DNA from 3 places in the Desulfotomaculum sp. genome. Region 2 is predicted to be linked to each of the others. Evidence: riboswitches for the same ligand, from Rfam matches in the RefSeq annotation. Region 2 holds a riboswitch; each other region holds the start of a gene.
The links. A riboswitch is a leader RNA that binds a small molecule or an ion and turns the genes downstream of it on or off. The one in region 2 is predicted to bind cyclic di-GMP.
Positions count from the first base shown of each region.

Region 1: another riboswitch for cyclic di-GMP. It lies ahead of AC1U9Z_RS09985 (GspE/PulE family protein); the one in region 2 lies ahead of AC1U9Z_RS03410 (hypothetical protein).
Region 3: another riboswitch for cyclic di-GMP. It lies ahead of AC1U9Z_RS13365 (hypothetical protein); the one in region 2 lies ahead of AC1U9Z_RS03410 (hypothetical protein).

Region 1 covers NZ_CEVWQM010000014.1:60,460-71,057, reverse strand. The annotation lists gene AC1U9Z_RS10015 (hypothetical protein) at 1-564, opposite strand, end outside; gene AC1U9Z_RS10010 (type IV pilus inner membrane component PilO) at 607-1,140, opposite strand; gene AC1U9Z_RS10005 (PilN domain-containing protein) at 1,143-1,859, opposite strand; gene pilM (type IV pilus biogenesis protein PilM) at 1,864-2,907, opposite strand; gene AC1U9Z_RS09995 (type II secretion system F family protein) at 3,022-4,224, opposite strand; gene AC1U9Z_RS09990 (type IV pilus twitching motility protein PilT) at 4,359-5,441, opposite strand; gene AC1U9Z_RS09985 (GspE/PulE family protein) at 5,441-7,117, opposite strand; cyclic di-GMP riboswitch class I at 7,195-7,278, opposite strand; gene AC1U9Z_RS09980 (Uma2 family endonuclease) at 7,464-8,024, shown strand; gene AC1U9Z_RS09975 (TldD/PmbA family protein) at 8,067-9,518, opposite strand; gene pilO (type 4a pilus biogenesis protein PilO) at 9,605-10,228, opposite strand; gene AC1U9Z_RS09965 (hypothetical protein) at 10,293-10,598, opposite strand, start outside.
Region 2 covers NZ_CEVWQM010000004.1:61,764-72,361, forward strand. The annotation lists gene AC1U9Z_RS03385 (hypothetical protein) at 1-74, opposite strand, end outside; gene AC1U9Z_RS03390 (hypothetical protein) at 38-634, opposite strand; gene AC1U9Z_RS03395 (hypothetical protein) at 619-849, opposite strand; gene AC1U9Z_RS03400 (V4R domain-containing protein) at 1,273-1,794, shown strand; gene AC1U9Z_RS03405 (sensor domain-containing diguanylate cyclase) at 1,849-3,150, shown strand; cyclic di-GMP riboswitch class I at 3,193-3,282, shown strand; gene AC1U9Z_RS03410 (hypothetical protein) at 3,565-3,825, shown strand; gene AC1U9Z_RS03415 (spore germination protein) at 3,977-4,654, shown strand; partial or broken gene AC1U9Z_RS03420 (spore germination protein) at 4,584-4,789, shown strand; gene AC1U9Z_RS03425 (spore germination protein) at 4,840-4,986, shown strand; gene AC1U9Z_RS03430 (sensor histidine kinase) at 5,122-6,444, opposite strand; gene AC1U9Z_RS03435 (LytR/AlgR family response regulator transcription factor) at 6,466-7,203, opposite strand; gene AC1U9Z_RS03440 (translation initiation factor 2) at 7,435-7,689, opposite strand; gene AC1U9Z_RS03445 (LL-diaminopimelate aminotransferase) at 7,764-8,924, opposite strand; gene AC1U9Z_RS03450 (PHP domain-containing protein) at 8,964-9,779, opposite strand; gene AC1U9Z_RS03455 (dipeptidase) at 9,955-10,598, opposite strand, start outside.
Region 3 covers NZ_CEVWQM010000023.1:7,845-18,442, forward strand. The annotation lists gene AC1U9Z_RS13345 (S-layer homology domain-containing protein) at 1-737, shown strand, start outside; gene AC1U9Z_RS13350 (S-layer homology domain-containing protein) at 850-3,474, shown strand; gene AC1U9Z_RS13355 (tyrosine-protein phosphatase) at 3,541-4,356, shown strand; gene AC1U9Z_RS13360 (hypothetical protein) at 4,410-5,009, shown strand; cyclic di-GMP riboswitch class I at 5,111-5,193, shown strand; gene AC1U9Z_RS13365 (hypothetical protein) at 5,233-5,490, shown strand; gene AC1U9Z_RS13370 (hypothetical protein) at 5,560-6,648, opposite strand; gene whiA (DNA-binding protein WhiA) at 6,833-7,801, shown strand; gene AC1U9Z_RS13380 (MBL fold metallo-hydrolase) at 7,782-8,792, shown strand; gene rpoN (RNA polymerase factor sigma-54) at 8,829-10,253, shown strand; gene gap (type I glyceraldehyde-3-phosphate dehydrogenase) at 10,376-10,598, shown strand, end outside.

The DNA of each region.
Region 1 (10,598 bases), on a different contig from region 2:
TTTCTGCTTATCTGTATTTAATTTCTCTGTCTTGGTTCTGCCGCCAAATTCCAGGTACATTCTTTCGTCCTTGGACTTTAGCAGCACTAAATCCGGCCTTATTTCCTCCACAAATAACCCCTGGCTTATTTCTGTTCCGGGTTTGGCAATATAGGAGGTGTTGCCCAGCTCAATGATGGCCAGATTGGTTCCCCCGCCGCCGGTCATGATGCCCTTTAACTTCATTTTGCTGGCAAAGGGGTCCTTTATGGTTGTGGTCTGGTCAAGGGTTCTTTTTTCCTGGGGCAGGAAGGTGGACACAGGCAGTTTAGGATCGACAGTTGCCGGTGGGGAAACTGCTGTGGTTTGTCCTGTCTTGCCGGATTTTAGGACGTCCATATTGTACTTAACCAGATAGATACCACCGCACAGAAATACCAGCAGTAAAATTCCCCCCAGGGCAGCCCCTTTGTTTTTCTTGAAGTAGGGGAGAATGTCCTCAACCTTTGTTTCATTCAGCTTCTTCCATATTTGCCGAAAAAATTCTTTATTGATTTCTATGTCTTTCAGGCTTTTCTTCTGCATATATTTCCCCCCGGCCAATGAGCCAAGTTTTAGGTTGTTACATTACTTATTATTGGTGTAAAAGGTACAGGCAGATATCGCAATTTTGATCAAGGGTAAGTCAGGGTCAACCTTGGTGATGTTTATTCCCCTAACCTGAACGGCCCTGGGTCCCCTTTGAAGATCCTTTAAAAAGTAAATTAAGTCCAAATATTGTCCCTCAAGGGTCATATTAAAGGGCATTTCCACGTAATCTTTTTGGCTAGCATATTGGTCAAAGGAAACTTGCACCAGTTGCAGATCATGGCTGCTGGCTTTGATCTGTAAATCACCAATTAGCAAATCTTCCAATGGTTCCTCAGGCATAACCTGTGCCAATTTATCTATTTGTTCCTGCATATCAACTGCTTGGTTCTGAAGCTTTACCAGTGACTGAATTTGTACATTCGTTTGCGACAGGTTTTCCCCTAAGGCTGCGGCCTCCTGTCGGGCCTCGGTCAATGACATTAGCTGATGATGGATAAAGAATAGCATGAGGACACCGGCTATCATTACTAAAAAAATAGAAAGGTAATTTTTTTGTCCCTTTTTTTTCATAATTACTCACCCGCCCTTTGGCCGGCTGACTTTTTATCTTTGGGCTCTGCTAAAGAAGCCCTGATTTCAAAGGTGGTGAATATATCCCCGGCGTTTTCCCTCTCGGCTGTGGACTGTAAGCGAATATCCGTTAGCTGGGGGAACTTTGCCAGTTCCTTAAGCCAATTGGCCACGGCAAAATTATTTAAGGCATAGCCCCGGAGCATCACTTCCCCGTAGGATACCACTTGTTTTTCTTTGCTGGCTACTTGATTTACATTCTCTGGAACCTTGCCCGCCACAGCCTCTGTCACTTGATTCACTTTATTTAACATTTCATTATCCTGGAGTTCATTCTTACCACTGTTTTTACTGAGGTTGGTTGAAAAATCCTCCAGCCAAATATTGGGCGGCAGATATAAGCCAATCCCCTCCAGCAGTGAAGGGTAGTCAGGCGAGGTGCCCATGGCTTTCTTAACACGGTTGTCCACCTGTTCTTTCTTGGCTTGAAGTTCTGCATAGGGTTTGAGGGTGGCTACTTGTTGTTCTAAAAGCATCTTTTGTTGCTGTAACTTCGCAATATCCCTATTAACTTTTTCCTTTGCTATTTGCAGCCCCACCGCTAGACAAATAAACAGCACGAAGATGACTGCGGCTAGCATCATTATTTTTTGCCGCTTTTTTCTTTGCTCTAACTGATACTTTATTTCTGGGGGTAGTAAATTTATCCTAATGTCCATCTACCTATGCCCCCAATCCCCGAAGAGCCAGACCTAGACAAGAAGCGAAGGCCGCATCTAGCTCGGGAAATCCTAGTCCATCACTTAGCAGAGTTTGCTGCAAATTTTCCAAAGGGTCCAACACCTCTACCGTTACCCCCAGTTCCTCTTGCAAGTGTGCCCCGAGTCCGGGAATTAGGGCCCCTCTGCCGCTGAGAATAACCGTTTCCACTGAACCAGCATCGGCCTGGGCTAAATAATAACTAACCGAGGAACGAATTTCATTGGCCAGCGTGGTACTCCAGTCCTCAGCAAGGCTATCGTTATACCCTTCTGAATCAGTATCCCTGACCGCTGCCACCAGGGCACGGGCCGTTAGGTCTTGGTCCGTCAGAGGAAGATTAACCTCACGGGAATAGGTTTGCAGGGAATGGGAGATTATTCTGGCAAAGTGCGGTATCCCTTTATTGATCAGTTGAATGGAGGTAAGACCATTGGCTAGGTCTACCAGAACAACGCTATCTGAAAGCTGCCCTTTGTTCAGGGTTCTTAGTAAGGCAAGGTAGGAAACATCCACCACTTTGGGCTGCAAATTGGCAGCCTCCAGGGTTCTTAGGCTGATATCCAACAAATCTTTTCTCACACCGACCATTAATACTTTTAGCTGGATGTTTTTTCCCTCGATATCTTCACCAAGAAGGGCATAGTCAAAAACCAGTTGGGTATTATCGATGGGAAAATATTCCCCGGCATGGAAGCGCAGCGCCTGGGCCAGTTTTTTGTCTGGTAGTTTGGGGAAGTTCGTATAGCGCATAAAGACACCGTGATTGGTAATGCCCAATACCACTTCGCGACTGCTGATATTAAGCCTTTCCCATAAATCCTTGATGGCCTGGGCCACTGTTTGTACATCAACGACAATGCCATCTACCACAGCCTGGTCTGGCAGATCAATTTGCCCGGCTGTAACCAGTGCGGCGGAGCGCAGGGTTCCCTTTAACTCCACCACCCTAATGGTTCCGGTGTCTATTTCTAAGCCAACTGCATTGGCGGGTTTGAAAAATCTCATAGGATGACCTCTCTTTTTGTCATCAGCCTTCAGCTTTTTTGGTGTTTTTTCGGAAGCCATCTAGGCCATGGGCCTGAGGCATATTCAGCTCACGGCTTAATTAATAGACGTCGATTAGCCCACAGAAGTTACCACGCTAAATATTGGCAGATAAATGGCTATGACGATGGCTCCGATGGTAATGCCCACTATAATCAATAATAGTGGTTCCAGGATGGAGGAGAGGCCTTTGGTCATGGTGGCCACTTCTTCTTCGTAGAAATCAGCCACTCTGCCCAGCAGGGCAGACAGTTGACCCGTTTCCTCACCCACTGCAACCATATTTATGACCATGGGGGGAAAGAATTTGCTTTCCTTCAATGGTGTGGCAATACTCTGCCCTTCTTGAATTCGGGTGCCTGTCAAGCGGATGGCCTCTGTTACCTGCCTGCTGCCGGAGGATGGCCCGGCAGATTCCAGGGCCTGCAAAACCGGGATACCGCCACCAAGCAGTGTCGCCAACATGCGACAGAAGCGGGCAATGGTGGCCTTTTTAAAAAGTTCTCCGAAAATGGGCAGTCGAAATTTAATTTCATCCCAGGTTTTACGGCCTAATTCACTGCCCAAATAGATTTTAATTCCCAGAATGGTCAGGACAAAACCCAGGGCATGAAGATACCAGTAGCTCCGCAGGGAATCACTGAATGCCACCACAATTTTAGTGGGCAGGGGCAATTCCATACCCGGGGGGAACATACCAATAAAAATTGGCACCACAAAAAACATCATGGCGATAACTACTAGAGCTGCGAAGGTTAGAACCACAGAAGGGTAAAAAGTAGCAGCCTTTAAACTATCTTTGAGCAGCTTATCCTTCTCCAGTTGGAGGGATAGCCTGGTTAAAATCTCGTTTAGGGACCCACTCAGTTCCCCGGCTTTGACCATTTCAATGTACATGTCGGAAAAAATATTTTTATGTGAACTTAGGGCCTCGGAAAAACTAATACCGCTCTCCACCTTAGCAGCCACTTCACCGGCACAATTGGCCAGCAAAGGGTTGCTGCTTTGCTCGCTGAGGGTATAAAGGCAACGGGTTAAAGGAATGCCTGCCGAAAGCATGGCTGACAGTTGGCGGCTGAAAAAGGCTAGTTCACCGATTTTAACTTTACGCCTGCCAAAGGAGGTTTTCAGAGCTGACTCCTTTAGTTCTTCCACTTCCAAGGGTGTGTAACCCATCTTATTGAGACGGGAAGCCACAGACCATTGGTCCTCTGCCTCTAATTTTCCTTCAATTAGGTTGCCAAGTTTATCCATTGCTTCGTAGGAATATAAAGGCATTTTTCCACCTGCTTTGTTAATTGGGTTATGTTCGACGGCGCCAGGCCCTTGCTCGCTTGTATGGTTAGCTTGGTTTGCAGGCTTTTTCTACGGCAAAAGCCTGGCACCTAGGTTTTCTGCTTTCTGCTAACAAACTAAAACCCTCTGTTTAGGGCACGTTCTAGTTCGATTTTGTCAACACAGCGTTCGAGGGCCATATTGCGGCTAATTTTTCCTGTTAGGCAAAGGTTGGCCAGGGCTTGATCCATGGTCTGCATACCGCTGTTGCGAGAGGTTTGCATAACCGTGTAAAGTTGGTGTTCCTTCCCTTCGCGAATTAAATTTCTGACGGCGGGGTTGGTGAGTAAAAGTTCCACTGCGATGGTTCTTCCTTTACCGTCTGTCCTGGGCATTAGTTGCTGGGCAACGACCGCCTGCAGGGAGTCTGCCAACTGCTGTCTGATTTGGCTGCGCATGCTGTCAGAAAACACATCGACGATACGATTTACAGCCAGGGTGGCTGTTTGGGTATGCAGGGTTGAAAATACCAGGTGTCCTGTTTCTGCAGCGGTAAGAGCAATGGAGATACTTTCCAGATCACGCATTTCTCCCACTAAAATAACATCCGGATCATGGCGCAGCACATGTCTTAGGGCATTACCAAAGGAATGGGTATCAATGCCCACCTCCCGCTGCTTGACAATGGATTTTTTATGACTGTGCAAAAATTCAATGGGATTTTCGATGGTTACAATATTTAAGCTTCTTTCCTCGTTGATTAAATCAATAATTGAGGCCAGGGTAGTGGATTTACCACTGCCAGTGGGCCCGGTTACCAGCACTAGCCCCCTGGGCAGCCGGGAGAATTCCTTAACCGTTGGCGGCAAACCTAAATCAGCAAGCTTGGGGATATTAATGGCTACCACCCGGAAGTTAACAGCCAGGGTTCCTCTTTGCCACATGATATTGCCGCGGAAACGGCTAATGCCCGGAATAGAGTAAGAAAAATCCAATTCCCATTCCTTCCCCAATTGTTCCCGGTGATGGGGCTGGAGAATAGGGTAAATGATATTTTCGATATCCTTTGGCATCAGTTTGGGTACATCTTCCATCCGTACCAGTTCACCATAAACACGAACTGCCGGCTGGGTTCCCACGTTTAAGTGCAGGTCCGAACCATTCATCCCTACGGTACGTATTAATATTTCATTAATATCCGGTACCTTTCTGTTTTCCATTATACGACCACCCTTAATACTTCTTCCAAAGAAGTAATACCTTGTTTTACCTTTAACAAACCATCTTGTCTCAAAACAACCATACCCTCAGCCAAAGCAGCCTTGGTTATTTCTTTGGCTGAGGCCTTGGCCAGGGCCAGGCGTTGAATTTTCTCGGTAACAAATAATAGTTCGTAGATACCTACTCTGCCACGGAAGCCAGTGTTGCTGCACCTCATACAGCCCTTTGGCTTATATAGGGTAATCCGATCTTCGCCAGCCTCAAAGGGGAAATCAGGAATCTTGGCCAAATCTTCCCTGGCTAACTGAATCTTTTCTTTACAATGGGGACAAAGCACCCTGGCCAAGCGCTGGGCTAAAACACATACGAGGGATGAAGCAATCAGAAAAGGTTCAACGCCCATTTCAGTTAATCGGGTGATGGCACCGGGGGCATCATTGGTATGTAAGGTGGCCAGAACCATATGGCCAGTCATGGCTGATTCAATGGCAATTTTGGCAGTTTCATGATCGCGAACCTCACCCACCATAATAATATCCGGGTCATTTCTCAGGATAGAGCGAAGACCCGAGGCAAAGGTAAGCCCTGCCTGGGGATTAATTTGAATTTGATTAACCCCCTCCATTCGATATTCCACAGGATCTTCAATGGTAATGACATTTTTACTAACCCGATCAAGGGAGTTGAGACTGGCGTATAGAGTGGTGCTTTTGCCGCTGCCGGTGGGGCCTGTTACTAAAATGAAACCATAGGGTAATTTTAGAAGATCGCGGTATTTTTCAAGTATTTTTGTTGCTACACCAAGTTCTTCCAGACTAATCACCCTAGCTGAACCATCCAACAGGCGCATGGTTAACCTTTCACCATAACCAGTTGGTAAGGTAGCCACACGAATATCGATGGGTCTTCCTTCAATTCTAAGGGACATCCGCCCGTCCTGGGGTACCCTGCGATCGGCTATATCCAGATTGGCCATTACTTTAAGGCGGGATACCAGGGTGGCATGCATCTTTACCGGCGGTTCCATAATATCATGCAATACACCATCAATCCTAAAGCGCACCCTCATACGTTTTTCATATCTCTCAATATGGACATCGCTGGCCTTAGCAGCCACAGCCTGGGATAAAATCAGGTTAGCCAACTGCACAGCTGGTTTTTGGTCGTCATCTATGTTTTCTGTAAGTTCTTCAAGCTGTGGCGTTTCTTCTTCTACCTTATTAAATCCCAGGGCTTCCCGGCTGTATTTTTCAATGGCCACATCCAGTTCACTATCCGGAGAAAACACGGGCATAACATCAAGACCTGTTAAGGAACGTATATTATCAATGGCAACAATATCCGTGGGTTTTTGCATGGCCACCAACAGTTTGCCATTATTAAAGCCAATGGGAAATGCTCGGTAGCGTTTCATCGCATCAACTGAAACGGTCGTAATCGCTGCCGGGTCGATGTTGTATTTCTCCAAAGAGACAAAGGGAACCCCTGCCTGCTTGGCGATAATCCTTGCTATATCATCCTCGGAGCAATAACCCAAATGTACCAAAGCCTTGCCTAAAACCCCGGTCTTTTCCGGGTTTTGCCTTTGATATTCCAGGGCATCCTCCAACTGTTTCTGGGTGATAATACCTTCATTAACTAACCATGTTCCTAAAAAACCCCGCGTAAACTTCATAGACCTCTCCTGTTTCCTTTTTATTAACGCAAAAAACGAAACCACCAGTACTTAAACTTAGGTTTCGTTAAATATCCTAAGGCAACCCGGCTGCCATGGACTGGGTCTTTAGGCCCGAAGCTTTGCGTCCTTCACTTTCGCGAAGTATGCCCCTATTATTTAATATACTACAAAGATCTAATGTGTTTTATAATTATTCTCTTTTTGTCAACAATATCCTTTTTAGAATGCTTATAAATAAAAAAATTAGCCAGTTGATGCTTTTCCAATTATTTGTAAAATAGGATTGGTGTGTTAAAATATTGCAAAGCATATTAGGTCTTAAATTTTAAGGCAGGTGAACGAGATGAGGAAGGTCAGCCAGAAGCTGTATACCTATGAAGATTACATGGGATTAAATGGTCAAGAACAGTATGAACTTTTGGAAGGGGAGTTATTTGTGGTACCTTCGCCAAGTGTGAATCATCAAAGGGTGGTAGGACGACTGTACACTATTTTAAATAGTTTTGTCTATGAAAATGGCATTGGGGAAGTTTTTACTGCTCCCACAGATGTGGTATTTGACAATCACAATATACTTCAACCGGATATCCTCTATATTACGAAAGAACGGCTTTCTATTATTAAAAAACTAAATATTCAAGGTGCACCTGATTTAGTCGTAGAGGTACTCTCCCCCTCAACCATTAAGCGTGACCGCTTCGATAAAAGAAGGCTTTATTTTGCCCATGGTGTTAGAGAATATTGGATTGTTGACCCTGATAACCGACTCATTGAAACCTTTACTCAGGGTGACAGTGATTTACAAAAAGCTGGCGTCTTTAGTGAGGAAACCCTTTTAACTTCCACTCTTTTTCCTGGCCTTCAGCTTGAATTAACTAAAATATTTGAAATCATAACACCATGATAAGTAAACTTTTAAGGACGGCCTGAGCCGTCCTTAACGATTCTATATTCTTCTGATCTTCCCAAAGCCTTCATCCAATTTGCGGCTAAGTTTATTATCCTCATCACTGTGGGCTGTGCCGCCTACAACCAGTTCCTTAATGGCCATGGTTGGTTGGGCGTCAGATACAGGGGCCCCTTGGCCGTCTTTGCCGCAGGTGCCAATGGTGAAGCCCAGATCGGAACCAACCCTTTCTACCATGCGCAGAACTTCCGGGCCGTTGCCAGTGAGGGTTGCTCCCCGCACCATTTGGCCGATTTCTCCATCTTTAATTAAATAACCCTCTGCCACATCAAAGACAAAATCCCCGGTGGTGGTATTGACCTGACCACCGCCCATTTTTTTGACCAACAGGCCGCTTTTGTAGTCTTTGATAATTTTCTCTGGGTCCTCTTTGCCTGGGGCAATGTAGGTATTGCCCATGCGGGGAATGGGTTTGTGTTGATAGGATTCCCGGCGGCCATGGCCGTTGGATTCCCGGCCCTCTTTGGCGGCTGTCAGGTGATCATACAGGTAATCGGTCAGGATGCCCTTTTCAATCAGTGTAACTTTCCGGGAGGGCACCCCTTCATCATCAAAGCGGTAGGAACCGTAACGGTTGGTTATGGTGGCATCATCCACCACTGTAACCAATTCATTGGCCACCTGTTGGCCTTTTTTGTTGGTGTAAACAGACAGTTCCCTTTGCTCCAAATCTGCTTCCAGGCCGTGACCACAGGCTTCGTGAACCATGGTGCCGCCAGCTTCCCCGGCCATTACCACAGGCATTTTACCGGAAGGTGCCGGTACTGCCTCAAGCATATTCACTGCACGCTGGGCGGCAACCTGGGCAAATTCCTCGGGGTTATACTGCTCAAACAATTCAAAACCAGCATGACTGCCGATGGCATCATAGCCTGTCTGGATGACATTATTCTCTGAAGCAACCACATTGACAACTAGCCTGGTACGGATTCTTTCATCCTCCACAAAGGTCCCCTCGGTGTTGGCAATGGTTACCTTTTGTACGGTATCGCCGTAGCCAACGATAACCTGCTTAATCTTATCCTTATCCACAGCCCTGGCGGCCCTTTCCACCCTTTTCACTAAATCCACTTTGGTGGTGGTGGGCACACTTTCCGGCCGGGTTTTAATTTCAAAATTAACCAGGGGCTTAATTGAAGTTAAGTCCAGGTTAAGGTCTTTTTTGCTTCCCTTGGCGGCATGACTGACTATTTTGGCCGCCTCCAGTAGACCATCCTTCGTCAGGTCATTGGTATAGGCATAGGCTGTAACCTCCCCGGATAACACCCGAATACCCGCTCCGGCATCCAAGCCAGAATAAACCCGCTCGATTTTGCCAGCCTCCATGCCGATACCAATGCTTTGTTTCTCTTCTATAAAAACATCAGCAAAGTCGCCGCCATTGGACAGGGCAACACCTAAGACCTCTTTTAAACCGTTTTTATCAACCAAACTGGGTCCCTCCTGTAATCCCTATACTTCTTTCTAGTTTCTACCTATTAAATTGAATCTATGTGTACATTTTATATTATATTTCACTAATTGCCAATTAGTTCCTCCAGGGAAGGCTCTCCATTGGGTATGGTCATACCCTCCAGCGGCGAAAGAGGTTCCACACCTTGAAAGGCATTATCCCGGCCGACCTGCCAGCGTTCGGAAAGTTCTTTACCTGCATCTAGAATTCTGGTTCCTTCTTTAACAGAAAAAACAACCAGGTCTAGCTCTGCTGTAATGATGGCTTCTCTTGCCAAAGCACGGACTTCTTTATCCAGGGGACGGAATTCTGCTCTGCGTATTTCCGAAATATTAGGTAAGCTTTCTAGCACCTTAATATAGTTAACAACATCCTGGTAGGTGCCCTGAACCTTTAGGGTAAAGGGCATTTCTAAATAATGCTTTTTATCCACTACCTGCAAAGGTTTGAGATCTTGCAGGTGGGTGTGATTTTGATCGGCCTGCCAATTTAAGTAGGCCAGAGCGTCCCCTTTGTGTAGACGGGTATCAACCAAAGAAATCATTGGCTTAAGTTTATTATCCACTGCCACAGCCAGTTCCCTTTGCTTTTTCTCCTCTGCTAAAACCTTGCTGGCCTTGGCTAACTCTTGCTGAGTACCTTGCAGCCTGGTTTCCAGATCGAAATATTGATTTATTTGTTTTTCCAATACCAGCCTATAAAAACCCAGGCACAGCAGTAAACTAAGGAGGCTTAGGAGCCATATCCTCTCCCTAGGACTGAGCGGTTTTAATTTGGGCCACCAGTTCAAATTTTATCATTCCCCTTTGCCGATCATATTTTGCCTCCACCAATTTGACATTTTGGAAGTGGGGTAGTTGGCTCAGGTTATCCACCAGCACACCCACAGAGCCCATAACCCAACAGGCACCATAAATATACAGTATATTAGGCACCGGCGGGGACGGAGGGGTGTTGATGACCGTTTCCTTTGACTCTTTTGGGGGAATCTCCTGGGCTGTGGTTTTGCCCTGGTTGCCCAGAATAGCTGAGACAAATCCTTCTTCACTGGAAATATT
Region 2 (10,598 bases):
CCATCCGAACGCTCGTAGTAGAAGATGGTATTATCTACTATGATGTAACGACTATAAACATTCCCCTGACGCACATCAGAGCCATCCGGGTTGAAGCTGTGTATGCAGCTGAGGAAGTATCACCATAATCAGCCGGAGCAGAGTAAAAGTACAAACATCCCTCGGAAGATACCTGCAAATAATAGTTGCCAGCTCTCATACGAGCATTTTTCAAAACAAAAGTATTTATAGCGTTTTCCTCAATGTCATAGCAACTAACAGAAAGTGCATCTTGAGTCAATAGGAAGATTTGTCCGTCGTAGATTGTCATCGCAGCGTCCAAGCTGGAAAGTGACTCATATGTAACTTGAGGACTACCGCCGTCAAGGTTCATGGATATTAGTTTGTTCCCTGGCCTTACGGTTGAATCGCTATATAGCACATAGAGCTTATCGTCCACTGTCAGGATGTCCCAGATGGTGACTGAATAGTCGCTGCTGGTAGCGGTTCTTGCTGTGTAGAGGTAGCTAAGGTTTGTACCGTCGGTACGAATCCGATACACATCAGCCTGTTTGCTGAAATAAATCCAACCATCCATAAGATTAAGATTTTGGATTTGATAGTCACCAGAAGTATGTATTACCATAAACACCATTCTCGCACTACCACTTTCGCCTGTTTCACAAGACTATATGGTGTTTTTTCAGTGGAAAACATCATGTAATAAAAGTAGTCGCCATCCGTCACAAACATTTTTGATTCAGCGTTGGGATATCGACCATATTTTACTGATTCCGCCGCCTGTACAGGTGCAACGAAAATTGTGAACAGCAGACATGCTAACAATATAGCAATCAGACTTTTTTTCATTTTCAGTTCCTCCAAAAGTAAATAATTATTAGTAGTATCTGTATTCTTGAAAAACACCTCTTGATTCAAACAATAGATAATATATCAGCCTATAAGAATGCCGCTGCAATCTTGTTCCAATGAGGCTTTTTATGTACCCAATTTCTCCTGGTCCACGCCGCTTTATACGGTAATAACAACAGTGAACCGTCCTGAATCAGGTTTCCGGCGTCATCACACCGGAACATGGTCACTTCATTGTTCCGTATGGTAGCAATCAGGCTGTTTCGGTAATATCAGTAGTGCCACTTCACTAATTCGGAACAAAAAAAGGCAAATTAAGCGCATAACAGAACACAGCATCCTTTAGCCACTTTATACTTGTACACGCGAGGGCAAGAATATGCGCTCAATTTATTTCAATAGCTAAAGGAGGGCAACATAATGCAATATACAAACAAACCATCCAAGTTCACGTGGGAGGGGCTCGGAGATATTGGCGCTGGTAGGGAGACTATGGGCCCGGACATGCCGATGCTGGTTTACCGCCTGTTTCAATATTCGTTAAGGGATATCCTGACTCGTGAATATGACGAGGAAACTGCCAGCAACCTGCTTCGGGCAGTCGGATACTTAGCCGGTAAAGAGTTCGCAAAAAATGTACTGGATCTTTCCGGTGACTTTGATTTCTTTATTGCCAACCTGACCAATAAGCTCAAGGAGCTAAAAATCGGCTATCTTCGAGTTGAAAAAGCCGATTTGGATTCGCTATTCTTTACCTTGACGGTTGCGGAGGATCTGGATTGTTCGGGCCTGCCCATTACCGGTCAAACTGTGTGTGATTATGATGAGGGATTTATTGCGGGAATTCTGGAAGTATACAGCGGGCATCCTTTTACGGTCAGAGAGATCGACTGCTGGGCAACTGGTGACAGAATATGCCGATTCTACGCAACGTCTAAGTAGGTTTGATGTTATAGATGTTTTATAAAAATAATTTTGGAGAGGAGGTGGGCAAGGATGGACGATGAAAGTAAAAGAGCACTGGAAGAAATGCAAAATGTATTGGAGAAACTACTATCCGGACAGCAAAAAAACGCCACGGAAGTGCATACTCTCATACCCGAATTGCAGACTCTTGCCGCGCAAATTAATCAATTGATACAGAACCTGAATGAAATGAACCGTCTGGCACTGGACCTCTCGCAGGGTAAGTTGGATGGTCCCATCCCTCCCCGGCATAACTATATGGCCAGCCCACTAAAACAGCTCCACTCTCAACTGTCTACATTTATATGGAGCTTACGTCAACTGCGGTCAGGATATGTTGTCGGCAAACTGGAAGGGCCCGGCGAACTATTTGATATGTTTAACGAGTTGGTCGATCAGGTGGTGGCGGCCTCCACGCGGGAGGCAGGCAGCATCGGCAATTCGAATATACCCATACCCTTTAACAGTTGGCGTTATCATCAGATTTTAAAGACACTTGATTTACTCCATGTCTTAGTATTGGAGGTAGATGGCAGCGGACATGTAGTTTACGCTAACCATTCGGCAAAGGAACTATTTGGTGATATAGACTATATCTCAGAGCAAACGGAAAGCAATACACTGGGGCTTATCGCAAAGAACATTACGATAAGCAAAGAAGAAAATACATTTCCGGTTTCCCGAGAGGTTTATGAGGAACGCAACAACACATGGTACTGGGTCACATCCAACTGCTTTTTACTCCCTACTGGGCAATCATTTTACTTCAATACGATTGAAGACATTAGCGAATGGAAAACCAACGAACATCAATTAAAGATGTCGGCCACGGTGGATGAGATGACTGGTACCTATAACCGTAAATCCGGACTGCGAGAGCTTGAAAAGATACTGGCCCGTTCAGACCCTTCGAAAACTTACTGTATTGCTTTTATTGATATTGATGGCTTGAAAACCATAAACGACAATTACGGTCACAGTGAGGGGGACTATACGATCAAGAGTATTGCAAAGGTGCTTCTCTCTTCCATCCGCGGTTCGGATATGGTCTGCAGGTATGGTGGTGATGAATTCTTGATTATTTTTAGGGACTGTACGGAAGAGGTCGCAAAAACAATTATTACAAGGATGTACGAGAAACTGAACAATCTAGATCGTAAAAATCCCAAGCCCTACACGTTGTCCTTCAGTCATGGAGTAACTCCTTTTTCTAATAATCCAAGACCTGCCTATAGGGTTGCCGACCTGCTGGACTTGGCTGACAAAAAGATGTATCAATGCAAAAACCAAAAAAAGCAGAAAAAAGCAAAAGGTAAACCTCATGATGGTTAATGTACAGCATCATAGTTTACTGAAAGACAGAAAAGTGACTTATCACGATACTAGAAAACCGGCGGAAACACCGGGACGCAAAGCAAGAGGGCCTAATCCTCCAACCAGAGGAATGGCAGCCTGGCCGCCGAATTTGATAAAGCATCAAGGCTTTTTGCCCCAAATAAAGAGAGTGCCGCTTGACTGCAACATGCTCTTTTTATTCTTAGGAAAAACCAAAACTGAACATTCGCTTACCTGGATACCGTTCCTTTGGTTCCTTTGTACCCAACTGGTATTTTTTTGTTCCCAATTAAGGTTGGGATTGAACGACTTTTACATATAAAAGAAGAAAATTATGCCAATAATTATATAAAAGGAAATCTCCATTGAAAGGATATGACCTCGATTGTTTTTGGATTTTTTAAGCGAAAAATGCGATACTTAAGCAATTCCGTACACTCAAAGGGTGATGAGCCATCGAAAAACAGCGATGAACAGGAAAGCAAAATAAAAGAAAAGCTCCAGGATAACCTGGATAGATTGAAAATCATGTTGGGCGACAGCAACGATTTAAAGATGCACCCATTCCGGTTCGGGACAAACAACTCCTTTTCGGGAGCGCTGGTGTTTATAGATGACCTGGTTGACAACCCGACTTTAACCAATGCTATTCTGCGCCCGGTGATGAGCTGACAGCCGGAGAATAAACAGCCTCTGGCTAGACAGGAATTGCTGGAGGCACTCCAACGGAGGTCCTATGCTCCGGTGATATCCGAACTGTCCAGTCGCTGACTACTCTCACCGCGAGCTACCTGTCTGGTGACACAGCGATCCTTATTGACGGATGTACCTCTGCGCTTGTAGTCAGCACCAAGGGCTGGAAAAACGCACTGTTTCCGCACCCCAGTCTGAAACTGTGGTGCGGGGCCAGCGCGAGGGATTTACCGAAAACCTGCGCACAAACACATCACTCATCTGGCGAAAAATCCGCAGTGAGCAGCTACGTGTAGACCACATGACTGTTGACCGCAAGACCCAGACCGATGTGTGCCTGATGTACTTAAGCGGTGTGACCGACCTCAAGGTAATAAAGACAGTTAAGGATCGCGTGAGTCAGCTGGACGTGGACTCTATTTTGGAGTCGGGCTATATTGAGGAATATATCGAGGATGCGCCTTTTTCGCCATTTGCTACCGTAGGCTACAGTGAGAAACCCGATGTGGTCGCGGGTCGCCATCGTGGTCGATGGAACCCCCTTTGTGCTAACTGCGCTGATGCTGTTTATCGAAAGCTTCCAGACTGCCGAAGATTACTATGCCCGCCCACTGTACGCCAGCGTGACATGGATATTGCGTTTCATTGCATCTTTTATAACGGTGTTCGCTCCATCCACATATATTTCGTTGACCGCATTCCATTAAGAACGGATCCCTACTACGCTACTGTTTACGATTGCAAACGCGCGCAAGGGAACGCCATTTCCGGCTTTAATAGAGGCACTGATCATGGTATTTGCATTTGAATTTTTGCGCGAGGCCGGAATCCGGCTACCTCACCCAGTCGGTCAGCCATCAGCATCGTAGGCGCGCTTATTATGGGTGATGCGGCCGTAGCAGCCAGTCTGGTCAGCGCTTCCATGGTGATCACCTCGCTATGACAGCGGTGGCCGACTTTCTGGTACCAAGTTAAAATGACTCCAGCTCTATTCTGAGATTTGTAATGATGGTTCTGACTGGATTTGTAGGCTTTTACGGTGTTGCGATGGGATTCCTGGCGTTGCTGGTCCATCTTTCCACGTTGACATCCTTTGGAGTATCCTATTTCGACGGTTTCGCCGTTAAGAGCAATATGTAAGATTCTTTAGCGCGTATGCCACTCTTGTTCACCACATCCTTACTAGGTCATGGAAACATCCTGGAAGGAACGGCGTTTTTTCTCCATGTCCAATTGGTCTGCAATTTCTTATTTCGTGTCCTGAACATGGTGACGCTACGATGAAGCTTTAGGGATACAGAGCCTTATCCGGAAGATTTTCTTTACCTGGTCTGGCTCAATGAATACCAGGCCACCGAGACCTTCAATCGTCTCAGTTACGATCCGTAAACCAAGGCCATGAAAATCCTTGTCTTCCTTGGTAGTTTCCGGCATGTCGTTCACCATGTTAAGATCACCGTTAAACGAATTGGAAACCTCAATGGTTATCCAATCCTCGTTTGCATCGCTGGTAATCTCAATGTACCGATCCGGGCCGGATAGCTTATTACAGGCGTCGATGGCATTGTCAATTATGTTTGAGAAAACACGGACAATATCCAACTCTTTCATGATGTTTTCAGGGAGATGTGTGACCGCCGAAAAGCGGATGCCTTTTTCTTCACAACTGTTGGCTTCATCCTGCAATATAGCGTCCAAAATAATATTGTCGGAATAAGTTTTATGAACCAGTACATCACGCTGCATGGTATCATGAATTTCGTCCAGCATTCTTGCGGCCTTTTCAAAATCCTGATTGCGCATCAGGATTTTGACTGAAGTCATCAGCTTCACATAATCGTGCCGGAATACTCGAAAGCTCTCCGTATACTTTTGATAAGACTGATAGTGCCGCATTTGACGGGACAGCTGCTCCTGTAATTTACGGGTATGCAGCTCATACTCAAGCGATTCAGTTGCCTTGGATGTATGATTGAAAACAAACATCAGCCACAATTTACCGATGACGCAAGCTCCCAAATATAAGGAAGAAAGCCAGGACTGGCTGATCTCATCGTGATATCGCCCATCGTTTATCAACATCAAGAATACCAATTCGAAAATCAGGTAAATAACAACAAACCTAAGCTGTCCTCTGTTATGAAGCAAGTGCCTGGCTTTTTCGTCCGGAAGGACCACCTTACGGATAAACAGGCTAGTCAGGATGGAAAGGAGCACAGCAAGCGCGAATATCGTTTCATAATAGAGTTCATGTTGGAGAACATCTTTGATACTACTGTGCAGAACCATCGAATAAATCGAAAATATGATTCCTCTACTACTGTATAGTGAAAATATATAGATACTGCCCGCATAAAGGACTTGTATCCTATTCCCGTGAAATAGCAGTTGAAAGGTCAGCATCATAGAGCCCATCATGAGAAATACTGCGAATCGGTGATCCAGGAATAAATAGGATGGTATGGTAACACCCATATTGATGACAACTGCGCCTGCATAATAAAACCAATGGCTTCTTTTTTCCGGAAACATCATTCTGAAATAGTAAAGGATAAAAACATTATAGATAATCAGTGAAACAAACCCTAACAGTTGCATGCTTTTTCTCCCCCTTTATCTTCAATGGCCATGGATATTGGCACGCTTGATATAATCGGAGAATGCTTGCCGAACTTCTTTCATGTAAGTCACACCAATGGGAATGTTCTCGCCCGTCTTCAGAAAAAGGTTATTCTTCTGAAACTTTGAAATATAGGACAAGGATACGATATACGAGCGGTGAATACGGACAAACCCTTTGTCCAGCAACCGGCTCTCTAGTTCTTCCATTGTTGAATAGAAATCGACTGTCTCCGTTTCATTGTAATGGATCGTGACGACACGTTTCCAAATTTCTAAATATGAAATATCCTTGGTCGGGATTACTTTTTGAATATTGCCCGATTCAATGATAAACATGTCCGTCGCTTTTTTTTGAACCAACGCCACAGCCCGGAGAAATACTTGTTCAAATTTTTCTGTAGAGGTTGCTGTTTTTAAAAGATATTGAACAGGCGCGGTGTCAAATGCATCGTAAACGTAGTCCTCGCTGGTAGTAAGAAAAATAATTTCAGACTTGCATTCGATTTCCCTGAGCTTCTTTGCGGTGTCCATCCCATTAAGCTTGCCCATCAGAACGTCGAGATAAATGATATCTGCCTGATCCGGGGAATCGGAAAGATGAAACAGCAATCCTTCTCCGCTGTTGAAAGATGAAATTGAGACCGCTATCTTATTTTTCTTCGATATTATGTTAATCAACCGGGCGTATCTATCAAGTGCTTCCTGATCGTCATCACATATAAATACTGTCACCATAATGATTCACTATCCTTTCTTTCTAATAGCACGCTAATTTAGTAGTGCTAGTAGGTAGCACATTTATCCTCATTTGGGATACCTACAGGGTATCTACCTAAAATGGAAAGGGAGCCAGTAATTTCTACTACTGCTCCCTTTCAAGAACTTCGGTCAGTCCGTCAATTTAAAGGCATTATGTGGGTCAGTAGAGTAAATAAAAAAACCGCAGCAGCGGTTTTACATATCAATTTAAAAATCTTCTAATCTGTTTTGCAGCTCGACAATTCTTCTATTTTGTTGAATCAGGTTTTGAGCATAACGATAATTATTTTTATGAAGCTTTCGATTTTCTTTTTCTAATTTAGATACGAATAAGGACTTATCCTTCTCAATTTTTTCTATCAGATTCATTAAGACCCTTCTGCTTAATCTTAGTTGCTCAACCTTTTCCTCAAGCTCTTTGATGCGATTTTGCAGATACTGAATATCCGCACTACTATTCAAAACACACCACCCCTTAATTACACTTACAGTAGTATATGCATAGGGGTGATTCCATAGACATTTAACTAGTTAGGCTAGAGAAAGAAACTCCTAGCTCTTTCTATGGCCTCCAGTAACACCTCTTCCTTTTGTACCAGGGCTATCCTCACATAACCTTCGCCCAGCTTCCCAAAGGCATTTCCCGGCACCATTAAGATCCCCGTTTTATCTAATAAGTCCAAGCAAAATTCCATAGAGGATGTATGTCCTGGGGGTATCGGGGCCCAAATAAACATGGAAGCCTGTGGTTTTGGCATCTGCCAACCCAATTTGGCAAACCCATCCACCAAGATATCACGACGTTTTTGGTAGGTTGCGGCAGTCTCTGCTACGCAAGCTTGATCGCCCGTTAAAGCCGCAATACCGGCTTCCTGCACAGCAGAAAATACGCCATAGTCGATATTGGATTTAATCTTGCCCAGTGCGGCTAAAATGTCTGCATTACCTAGGGCAAAACCGATCCGACAGCCTGCCATGTTATAGGTTTTGGATAATGAATAAAACTCAATTCCGATATCCTTGGCACCGGCAACCTCCAGAAAACTCATAGGCCTAAAGCCATCAAAGGCTAACTCCGCATAGGCAACATCATGACAAACTACGATATCATATTTCTTGGCAAATTCAACAACCTGTTCAAAAAATTCTTTATTTGCTGAGGCAGCCACTGGATTATTCGGGTAATTTAATGTCATCATCTTAGCCTTTTGGGCTATTTCATCCGGAATACTTTGCAAATCCGGAAGATATTGATTCTCCTCTAATAGGGGCATCGGATATAACTGACCTTCGGCCAATAGAATAGCTGCTGAATAAATGGGGTAACCCGGGTCTGGCACCAAAGCTATATCGCCAGGGTTGATAAAAGCCTGGGCCACGTGTGCTAATCCGTCCTGGGAACCCATTAGGGTTAATATCTCTTTGCTTGGGTCCAGTTCAACATTAAAACGCTGTTTATACCAGTCCGCTAGGGCTTTATGCAGCGCAAGCTTACCACTAATCGGATAAGTATAATTATCCAGTTTCGTTACAGCCTGGGCCAGTGAATGAATAATATGGGGGGCCGGGGGTAAATCTGGGCTGCCAATACTTAAATCGATTACAGAAGTTCCCGTTTTTTCCTTCTCTGCCCTTGCCCGGGCCAATTCTGTAAATATCCCAGGAACTAAGGCATCCATTCTTTTCGCTAGCTTCATCACATCACAACTCCGTTCGGTATGAAAATCTGGTTAATTTTATGCCAATGATTTTTTGAGTAGCCTTATTGATTCATAAGGTGCCACTGCACCGCCAAGAACATTACAGGTATCGTGTCTGGCACCATGATAATCGGAGCCGCCGGTAGGTATTAGATCATACGCTGCAGCTAATTTGGTATAATGATTAACCATTAATGATGTATGATTTCTGTGCCAGACCTCTAATCCCTTTAATCCAGCAGCAATAAATTTTTCTATATAAGAGTCTATTTTAGACAGCCCGGGATGGGCCAAAACAGGAACTCCTCTGGCCTTAATGATTAAACGAATGGCCTCTTCCGGGGTGAGTTTTTCCCTGGGTATAAAGGCTGGTTTGCCAACACCGATATATTTTGTGAAAGCCTCCTGCAAACTAGCTACATAACTACTTTCCATTAAAGCCTGAGCAACGTGGGGCCGTCCGATGGAACCACCTGCAGACAATTCTAAAACCCTGTCTAAATCTATCTGTATATCAAGATCCCTTAGCTTTGCAACCATTTTTTTAATCCTGGTTAATCGATCCTCCTGCAGTTCCATGAGTTTGCTAACAAATTCATCATTATCTGGATCAATCAGATACCCAAGAATATGAATTTCTTTACCATCAACAAAGGTATTTACTTCGACCCCGGAAATAACCTCCAGATTAAACTTCTCTGCTGCCCTCTTGGCCTCATTAACCCCCTCCAGCGTATCATGATCGGAAATAGCAATGGCACAGAGTCCTATTCTCAATGCTTTACCGACAACCTCTGTTGGGGTATCTGTACCATCCGATGCCGTTGTATGAATATGTAAATCTGCATACACTATTTTATCACCGCTTTTTTCTTCAGTATACCCTGCTTTTTTATATACAATAATTGGCCACGGGGGACACAGGGGGACGGTTCTTTTGTGTTCGTCCCCCAAGGGTACAGAGAGGACGAACACAAAAGAACTGTCCCCCTGTGTCCAATGCCTCAAGCGGCATCCGATAGGGGGTTTACCCACACACCTCTTTAAACACCCTTAACCAATTCTCACCTGCTATTTTTTCTATTTGACCCGTGGTAAATCCTCTTTTCATTAAGGCTCTTTGTAAATTAGGAACTGCCTCGCCAGCATGATGCATACCTTCTATGGTAGCATCAATACCATCAAAATCCGAGCCCAGCCCGATGCAGGAAATACCGCCCACTTGGTAAATGTGAGCGATATGGTCAATCACTCTGTCAATGGTTGGTTCCTGTGTATCTACAAACTGTGGAACATAGGTAATACCAATGACACCACCACTCTCTGCGATGGCTTTAATTTGCTTATCCGTAAGGTTTCGGGAATGGTCACAGATAAATTTACTATTTGAATGGGATGCTGTAATCGGGGTCTGTACTTCTGAAATGAGATCCCAAAATGCTGGCTCAGATAAATGAGATACGTCTATCATCATACCTAATTCTACCATTCTTTGCACCACCTGTCTGCCAAAAGTGGTCAAACCAGCAGACTCGGGACCTAAGCCTACTCCATCAGCCAATTCATTCCTGCCGTTCCAGGTTAAAGTCAGCCCCCTAATTCCTTGTTTATAATAATCCTCAAGTTGTTCAATTTTTCCATTCAATGCTTCACCACCCTCAATGGTCAAAA
Region 3 (10,598 bases), on a different contig from region 2:
AGGGTGCCTCTTTAGGAAATTTAATGGTTTATTGCTATAACGAAAAGACAGATAAAGGGGAACTGCTAGGTGGAACCTATGATTCTACTAAAAATGCAGTGTCTTTTACAACCAGTTCCTTTAGTAAATACGCTTTGCTGGAAAAGGTAACAAGTCAAACCAATGTACCCCTAGCACCTGTTGCACATGTAAAATTTTCAGATATACAGGGACATTGGGCTGCTTCTGATATTGAGTACATGGCCAGCCAAGGATATGTTAAAGGTATCGGTGAAGGTGAATTTGGTCCCCAACGGCAAGTAACCAGAGCGGAATTTGTCGCTATGCTAGTGAATGTCTTAGGTATAAAGGAAGAAGGTAGCATTGCATTCAAAGACGTACCCAAGGGGTCTTGGTATTACTCAAGTGTGGCCATAGCCTATAAAGCGGGTTTGGCAAAGGGTAAAGGGGCAGATACCTTTGCGCCACAGGCACCGATCACTCGGCAGGAAATGGCGGTAATGATTTGTAATGCTTTAAACTATCAAGGCAAGCAGGTTCGGGGAGATATTGCTGCTTTATCCATGTTTACAGATAATATGTTAATTGCCGATTGGGCGAAGCAGTCTGTGGCCAATGTTTTAGCAAGTAAAATTGTTAATGGTAAGACAACTATCAAGGGGCTTTCCTTTGCTCCGCAGGATTATGCAACTAGAGCTGAAGGAACAGTTATGTTAAGAAACATATTGACTAAATAAATTGCGGTGATTATTAAAAAAAATTTGCGGTGATTATTAAAAAAATTCTGGAGGAGGGGTTCTATAAAAAAGTACTAGGCTTGAAAAAAGAAATAAGGAGGTTCTAAACAGAGTGAAGAAGAAATTATGGTTATCACTTGTATTATGTGTTGCCCTATTAGTATCCATGTCTGGTTACGCATTAGCAGCTGGGTTTTCAGACTTGACAGGGCATTGGGCAGAAAGCCAAATAAGTCAATGGGCTGATAAGGGTTTAACTGGTGGTTATGCGGATGGTACCTTTAAGCCCAACAAAGAAGTCACTAGGGCAGAATTTGTTGCACTGGTAAATCGTGCTTTTGCAATTCCAGCTGGCGGTACAACCAGTGTCTTTTCCGATGTAAAAGCTGAGCAATGGTACTTTGCTGAAGTAGTGAATGCAAAAGCTGCCGGTTATATTGGCGGCTACAGCGATGGTACTTTTAGACCCAATCAAACCATTTCCCGCCAAGAAGTAGCCAGTATTTTAGTCAGGCTGTTAAAGTTGCAACCTACAAGTGAGGGAACTAGTCAATTTGCTGATGCTGCCCGTATTCAGGATTGGTCTCGCAATAGTATCGGTGCCGTGGTTAAGAGTGGTTTTATGAAAGGATTTCCGGATAATACCTTTCAACCTTTAAAAAGTATTACTAGGGCGGAAGCCGTAGTGGCTTTGGACAGGGCTTTATCTGGTTCTGGTGTAATACCAGTCGGAAGCAATGGAATAGAAGGTACCGTTACATTTAACGGTAAGTCAGTAAACAATGCGGTTGTGCAAGTTTTCGAGGCCAACAGTTTTAAAGTATTTAAAGAAGCTAAAACCACTGGCAATGGCTCCTTTAAATTTGATTTAAATGCAGGAACCTATGATATAACTGTTGCTACTGAAAATGAAATAGCCTATCAGAGCGATGTTAAAGTAGGTGGGGGCAAGCTGACATCAGTAAGCCTATCGATGGAAAAAGCTGCTGTAGTTAGCGGTATACTGAAAGATAAGGACGATAATGTGGTTAAGAAGACAACCGTCGCTTTTACCACTAATCCTACCTTTATTACTACCACTGATAATGATGGTAAATATTCTTTAGCCGTGTTGGCAAACCATACCTATACCATGCGAGCTTATAATCCTGACAAAAAAGATCAGGAACCAGACTTAGTAACAGAAAGCTTGGCGGTAGGTGCTGCTGGTAAGCATGACGTTGGCACATTAAAAACTCATTTTGCCGTTAGCAAAAGTTCAGGCGGCGGCGGTGGTGGCGGCGGTGGTGGCACCCCCCCAGCAGATACCGTCATAATTGAGAAAGAAATACCACTAGGTGATTCAGTGTCCCTTGGAGTAGTGAATAAACCAACAAAGGTTAAAGCGGAGGTAAAGCTGCCTTCAGGTCAGAGTGTTGCCATGGAAATTGATATCCCTGCAATAGGAAAAGATTGCAGTTTAAAAGTTGAAGAGATTGCAGCGAACATTCTTGTTCCCAATGATCCTGAAATACCTTTCTTAGGTTTTAATATTACTCTTGAGGGTGCCCCTGGTACAGAAGTAACCATAGCTCTTCCTTTACCAGATGGTTTGGATGGAACTACCGTTGCAGCATATCACTATAATACCGTTACTGGCATGTGGGATTATAGAGAGGCTTCGGTGGTTGATCATAAGGTTGTTTTTAAAACTACCTTAAGTCCTGTTGGTGTTTCCAAAAAAGTGGCGGCACCAAGAGAATTATCAGCCTACAATGTTACTAATCAAAGTGTTGGTTTAGAATGGGATAGTGTAGATAACGCAACAAAGTATATGATCTACAGAGATAAGAACAAAATTGGTGAAACTGCAGTTACCAGCTATACAGATACAAATCTAGCGGCAGGATTTAAATATACCTATACAGTTGTTGCTTGCAACAAATATAATTTCACATCGAAAGAATCACCCGCTAAAACAATTACAACTTCTGCTATAGCCATTCCCGGCAACAACTTGCTAGAAATTTTAGATGCTGTTGAAGAGGCTTTAGCTCAGATTAGCCCAGAAGACTGGGAAAAATTAAAGGAAAATAGGGATAGGCTGTTAGGCTATACGGATGATCAAATCATAGAGGCCCTAAAAAATACTGGACTTGAAAAGGCCTTTGAGAGTGTTATTAATTCTACCGTTACTGATCAACAGGCACGGGTCACGATCGCGATCATTAGAAGTGTGGCTTACCTAGGTGAAGATACTGGTTATGACAACAGAACAAAGGTTATTGAACAGGTTAAAGAATTAAAAACAACCTATAGTGAACAGATTAGCAAGTTAGTAGCTAAAGGTGTAACTCAAAAGGCTGTATATAATTATCTAGTCTATATGTATGACGAGATTCTTACTGGGGAATATGTGATTAACAACAATTCCTATGAATCTGATTTATATAGTGCAGCCTTAAAGGAACTGCGGAGTGGCATGCATGAAGATCTGAAAACAGTAGCTAAAGATGCCTTTGATAGAATCAAAAGTGATTATTCCACTGTAAATGAGGGAGATAGTGATTACAAAAAACTTCTTAAGGAGCTTATTGCTGAACAGGAGTTTGACACTATAACTGGAAGTAAAGTTCGCTTAATGAAGGAATACCTGGTCTCCGAAGTACAGGGGGATGAAGGTAAGTATGCAACTATCGTGGATTTGATGGACTTGATTATAAACACCAGTAAGGTTTTTGTACCTACCCAATCATAGGATCTACAGAAAAAATAAGGCCCTGTCTTAATTGACGGGGTCTTGTTTTCAGGGGGTATCATACATTTGATAGATGTTCATAGTCATATTTTGCCATGCCTGGATGACGGTGCAAAGGATATAGAAGTAAGCCTGCAAATGGCTAAAACTGCTGTAGAGGAAGGGATTACATCCATCATTGCCACCCCCCACTGTATCCCTGAGGTCTTTTTTACCAAAAGGCAAGAAGTATTATCTGCGGTGGCAGGGCTACAAAACGCCCTAGATGAGGCAGAATTATCTTTAAACATTCTACCTGGCATGGAGGTTCATCTAACCTTAGACGTACCCCAAAGGCTGGCTAATGGCAGTGTACTGACATTAAATGATACCGGAAAATATGTACTACTGGAATTCCCCATGAATAGTGTTCCCGCCTATGCCGGACAAGTTATCTTTGAAACCATGCTCAAAGGCATTAAGCCCATTATTGCCCATCCGGAACGAAACAAAGAAATAGCAGAAGACCCACAAATATTATTTCAGCTCATTGAAAAGGGCTGCCTGGTTCAGGTTACTGCCGGTAGTCTAACAGGTCACTTTGGGTCAAAAATACAGCAACTGACGCAGGATTTTCTCCGCCTTGGCTGGGTAGACTTTATTGCCTCCGATGCTCATGATGCCGTAAGGCGGCCTTTTAAAATGAAAGAAGCCTGGGCTGAGGCTGTGGAACTGGTGGGGGAGGAAGGGGCCAATCAATTGTTTATTGGCAATCCGACAAAATTAATTAATGGTGAAGTTATAAAGAAGGGCGACATAGAGCCCTATCCCCGAAGCAGAAAAAGGGCTGGACACAGGAAAAAAGTGAGCTTTTTTGAGCGGTTAAACCGTTTGCTGCGCTAGTTATTTGCAAGGTGGTGAAGGGAATTAAAAAGATAGGGGTATTTTTTGTTTGTTTGGTTTTGCTTGCTGCCGGAGGATATCTATATTTTGACCGAAATGTACTAAATGCCACTTCGGATATGGATAGTAAAACGAAGGAAGAGCAAAAAAGCGAGCTGCTGACGAAGGAAGAATTTTCTGATTTGCCGGAGGTGCAAGCTTTAAAGGAACAAGAAAAGGAATTGAAAAAGGGTGGTGCACTAGATACGAAAGCAGGTCAAGGAGTACCTTCCTCTGGTAATAAAAATACTACACAAGTTACCACTGACAACTCCAAAAAAGCGGACATTGAGAACCGACTAAAGCAAAAATTATCCTCTTTGCAAGGGGAATATAGTGCGAATATAAGTGGCTTGGTTGCCTCTGCAAAAGATGAATATAACCAAATTGCCTCTGGTCAAAAGACTGGTTCTAAATCTGCCTTAGCTCAAAAGTACTTAGGCCTAGCCCAAGGCATGGAGGCCCAATGTGACGCACGGGTTTACGCTGCCATTGCCTATGCTGAGAATGAACTTCAAGAGTATGGCTACCAAAGCAGTGTGCCGGAACAGGTTCGGCAAGCCTACCAACAGCAAAAAAAAGAACGCAGACAACAACTGTTAAGTAAATTATAGACATATTTGTATCAAATAGTTACAAGAGTCTTAAATGAGTCTTGAAAGAAGAGGATATATAAAAATCTGTTGAATGATAATTATAAAAAGGATCATATATGTTCCGACAAAGGCAAACTTCCCGAAAGGGCAGGACGCAAAGCCACGGGCCTAAAGCTGTAGCTAGGGCAGCCGAGCTGCCGATAACAATGTTAATATAGTCGGGGCTCAAGGAGGGTATGTTTTGTCATTTTATTTGAAAGCCCTGAGAGGCGTTTTTGTTTCTGATAAAAATGATCAAGGGACCAGACTGCATAAGCTTGAAAAGTTACAACAGAAATTAGTAGACGAGGGTTATCAGCCCTCCGAGGCTGAACACTTTGTAAGGGCTGCTTTAGGGTCTCGTAATTTGCAAAGTTTAGACAATAAGGAATTGGATACCGTGATTAAAAACCTTGAGGCACAAATCATGATTGCCCAAAAATGCAAGAATATCTTCTAAAATAAGGGGGAGTGTCGCACTACTTGTCTAAGTGGTAAGCGAAACTCCCCTTGTTTTCATAATCTAATTTTATTGTGGAGCCGGCCTATTATTACCTAGGCTCTCCCCAGTTGCATCAAAACCATGCCAAATAATCCTCGTTCCACTGGATGGGTAGTGTCCCTGGCCCAACACGATGAGCCTGATCCGATGCTCGCCCGGTGCCAGATCATCTGCCACCAGGAAATACCGCATGATAGGCTCCGGGGCATAGGTATCGATGAGACCATACCTGTTATTATCCACATATACGTTAGCCATGCCGCCATCTGGCACACACTTCACCCGTACTCCTACGGCACTGCCTGTAAAATTACTTTCCACAAAGGCCCCATTTTGTGACCCAACCAATACTGGTACGTTCCCTTTAACATTGGGCTTGTCCATTTGCTGGATAAGGGAAGCCTTATCGATTCGCTGCCAGGACAGATATCGATCAAAATCTGAAATTGGTTTTACATCGTCAATGTTGTTCTTTGTAATTTCCTTGGCCGACCTCTCTTTTAATAGATCGATTAAAGCCAATCCATGATCACCCTTCACTAGGGGCAGGTTATAATGCTCGGTCAAGTTTTGCATAGACTCTGGTAGGTTGTCACTTTGCATACATATAACTTCAGCCTGGGGAAAGGCCTTGCTGGCTGTTTGTAGAACAGCTTCATAGATAACGAGGGATTGCTCCATGCTTATGTCAGACTGATCCGACGCACTTGGATATAATATAATCAGGTCGGGCATCTCCGGCTTGGTGGATATAAAAGTATTTAAGGCCATTAAGGTACTCCAACTGGAGCCATCTATACTTGCCAGAGAAAAGAGGGATACTTTACAGCTAAATTCTGTGGCTAGCTTATTCAGCAACTTTTCTTGCTGTTCCTTGGAGGTGGCCCCGCTAGATCCTAAAACCGCAATGTTTATGGGCTGACTTAACTGTAGTTTCGTGTAAAGATTGTCAGATAGTGAGGTTGATGCAAAATCAGAGGCATTCTGTGCAGTCGCTCCCTTATGCTCCTTCGCAAATAGGTATTTGTAGCTAACCCCACCCGCCGATATCAGAAGGCCTAAGGTAAGTGCTGATACGATAATAATTTTTTGTATTTGCTCAAAACTTCTACGCAAGAAAATCACTCCCCAGAATATTATAAGTGGAAATCATTGCCAAGGAAAGCCCTTTGTCTATTTAGTAACAAAAAACAAACCAGACATATCGGTCAATTACAGAATTTTTGGTATAAAATTTGCAACAGACCATTCTGTACTATTTTAACTGTGGTATAATATCCATTGGAGTGGAGGGTTTGATATGTCCTTCTCGGCAGTAACGAAAAACGAATTAGCTCGTGTAGTTGGAAATAAACAATGCTGCCGTTTGGCGGAACTGGCTGCCCTGATTAAAATGGATGGCAGTGTGCAGATTAACGGTATGAGGAGATTTTCTTTAAATATAGTCACGGAAAATGCTGCCGTAGCCAGAAAAATATTTACACTATTAAAAAATCAATTTGGACTGGCCACGGAGATCATGGTGCGGCGCAAAGTAAGGTTGCGGAAAAATAATGTTTATTTAGTTCGTATTCCTCCCCAACCAGGCATCGATGGGATTTTTAAGGCCCTGGGCTTTGAGGCCGGAGGCTTTAGTTTCATGGAAGAGGGTATCGTCAAGGACTTAATCTCCCGGGATTGCTGCCGCAAGGCCTATCTAAGGGGTGCCTTTTTGGGTGGTGGCTCTGTTAATAACCCTGAGGGGACCTATCATTTAGAAATTATTACAGATAATTTAAGGCATGCACAGGATCTAACAGAACTGATGCAGTACTTTAACCTGCCCGCTAAGGTTAGCCCGAGAAAAAACTGGCATGTGGTTTATCTGAAGGGCAGTGAACAAATTATTGACTGTTTGAATTTGATGGGGGCCCACTCGGCCCTGCTGGATTTTGAGAATGCCCGCATTTATAAGGATATGCGTAACCAGGTAAACCGGCTGGTCAATTGTGAAACGGCCAACTTGAATAAAACTGTCAATGCTGCGGTAAGGCAGCTAGAAAATATTAAGTATCTAACAGAAACCATCGGACTGGACAAATTGCCAAAGGCCCTGCGGGAAGCGGCAGAATACCGTTTGGAGCATCCGGATGCCAGCCTGAAAGAACTGGGAGAGCTATGGGATCCCCCGGTGGGTAAGTCTGGTGTCAACCATCGCATGCGTAAAATAGAACGTATGGCGGAAAGGCTTCGTTCTAGGAAGGAAGAACATGGACCTAAACAAAATTGATCAGGAATTGAGGAAAAAAACAGGGGTCGCTGCTTATGAATCCTTTTGCAATTATCGACATCGGGAGGAGCCTGGAGCCGCAGCTCCAGGTACCAGTGTGCTTTTTTTAGGTACTGGCGGTAATCCCGAGGCGGTTTTTAGCCAGGTTCCCCGGACTGCCGGCTTTATCCTCACGGTGGGTGGGGTAAGGCTTTATGTGGATCCAGGGCCAGGGGCGGTGGTACGGGCCCGGGAGGCTGACTTTGACTTAGGTACCTTGGACGGAGTATATATTTCCCATGGTCATTTGGATCACTATGCCGGTGCAGAGGCCGTGATAGAGGCCATGTGTTGGGGCATGTTTTGCCGCAGGGGTTTGGTATTGGCACCAGGCCAAGTTTTGGAACGAGAGCGACTGATCAGCATCTATCATCAGGGCAAGGATAGTCTTTCAGGGTATAAGGGAGGCCCCGCAGTAAAAAAACTTGTACCTTTGCAGCCTGTTGCCATTGGGGATGTCACCCTGAATCCGGTACCAGCCCATCATGCTGAAGAAAATTATGGATTTATTTTAAGGACAGGGAATCTTACCCTTGGCTACACCAGCGACACAAATTACATCAAGGGTTATACCACACCCAAAGGAGTCAAGGATTTATCCTATCGGGGACCTATTACAGATTTAGTGGATATTGTGGATTACCGTGAGGACATTAAGCAAGCTTTTAGCCAGGTTGACGTCCTTATTGCCAATGTCACCAGTCATAATGTGTATGCCCATCGGCATATAACCACATTGGGGCTAGCCCATCTGCTTAGGAACAGTAATGTCAAACTTTGTATTATGACACATTTCAACCATTGTTGCCTGCGTCCGGAAGATCTACGCCCCGCCATGGCCTACTATGTGGAGAAAAAGAGCGGGGTCAAAACACTTTATGCGGATGACGGTGCACACTTTAATATTGAGAAATTACTCGAATCAGGACAGGATAGTGGGGTTAATGGATAAACGCTAACAGCAATTACTAAAGGAGAGTGATGGATCTTGCGAATCGATTTTGGACTTAATTTGGAGCAGACCCAAAAACTTATTATGACACCGGAACTTCGTCAGGCCATCACGGTATTACAATTGTCCTCCCTTGAATTGGTGGAATATGTTGAGCAACAGGTATTAGAGAATCCCATGCTGGAAGTAAAAGATCATGACCAGGAGCGCGGCGAAGAAATAGCTGCTCCCCAGGAGGATGTAGACATAGATAGCAACAATCCCAAGAAGGAATTGGATCTGGACTGGGAAGAATATTTTCAGGATCGCAGTGACCTGGGTCTTTCTCCCATACGGGGTCAAAGGGAAATTTCAGAACAACCTGGCTACGAGCAATTTGTTAGTCAAGCCCCTACGCTAATAGAGCATTTGACCTTCCAACTTAGCCTTAGCCGGGCAAGTAAAGAGCTTAAGCAGATTGTGCAATACTTAATTGGCAACATCGATTCCAGGGGCTACTTGGGTATTGATCTGGAGGATGCGAATGAACAACTGGGTGTAGGAACACCAAGGTTAGAAGAAGCCTTAAAGGTGCTGCAAGGTTTTGACCCACCAGGAGTGGGGGCAAGAAATTTACAGGAATGCCTGAGGATTCAATTGGATTTTTTGAAGATTGATAATCAACTTGTAAAAGTACTGATCGATGAGTATTTACCAGACCTGGCCAGTGGTCGGCTGGCTAAAATTGCTGTCAAATTAAATGTTTCTCCCCTGGAGGTGCAGGAGGCAGCGGATATATTAAAAAAGCTGGAACCAAAGCCGGGTAGAAATTTAACCCAACACGACGAATTGCGTTATATTACTCCCGATGTGGTGGTGGAGAGGGTGGAGGGGCAATACATTATTTTAGTTAATGATGTAGCTATTCCAAGACTTTCCATTAACAATACCTATCGTACGGTATTATCTAAAAATAGTTCCGCAGATCAGAATACGAAACAGTTTGTTGAGGAAAAATTAAATGCAGCGGCTTGGTTAATCCGCAGTATTGAACAGCGGCGCTTAACCCTATATAAGGTTGCCAATTGTTTAGTAGATTTGCAGCGGGAATTTTTAGAACATGGAGTAAAGGGCCTTAAGCCTTTGAATTTAAAAAAAGTAGCAGATATAGTAGGTGTCCATGAATCCACGGTCAGTCGTGCCACTTCGAATAAGTACATTCAGACTCCTCAGGGAGTCTTTGAAATGAAGTATTTCTTTTCCACTGGTCTCAGTGATACCAGTGGCTCTCAGGTATCCTCAGAAAGCCTAAAAAAGATTTTACAGGAGATTATTCAAGAGGAAGATACCTCTGCTCCCTTAAGTGATCAAAAGATTGCCGAAATGTTTGGACAGCGGGGGATCAAGATATCTCGGCGAACGGTAACCAAATACCGTGATGAATTGGGCATTCCTGCCACAACCAGAAGAAAAAGATATTAAAATTTATCATTTATGCAGGGAATTTACGATTAATGTTGAAAACATTTCCTGAATGAGACATACAATTTAATAGGAGCACAATGTATTGTGACATAATAAATTTTTAAGGAGTGGTTTTGCAAATGGCACCTATTAAAGTGGGTATTAATGGTTTTGGACGTATCGGAAGAAATGTGCTGCGTTGCGCCATCGAGCGTAACGAGTTTGAAGTAGCATTAGTTAACCATAAATCCCGTCGTCTAGATTTTAAAGCAATCAACGATCTAACCTATGCCCAGACTTTAGCACACCTCTTAAAGTATGACTCGGTGCATGGTATTTTGAATGCAGATGTATCCGCCACGG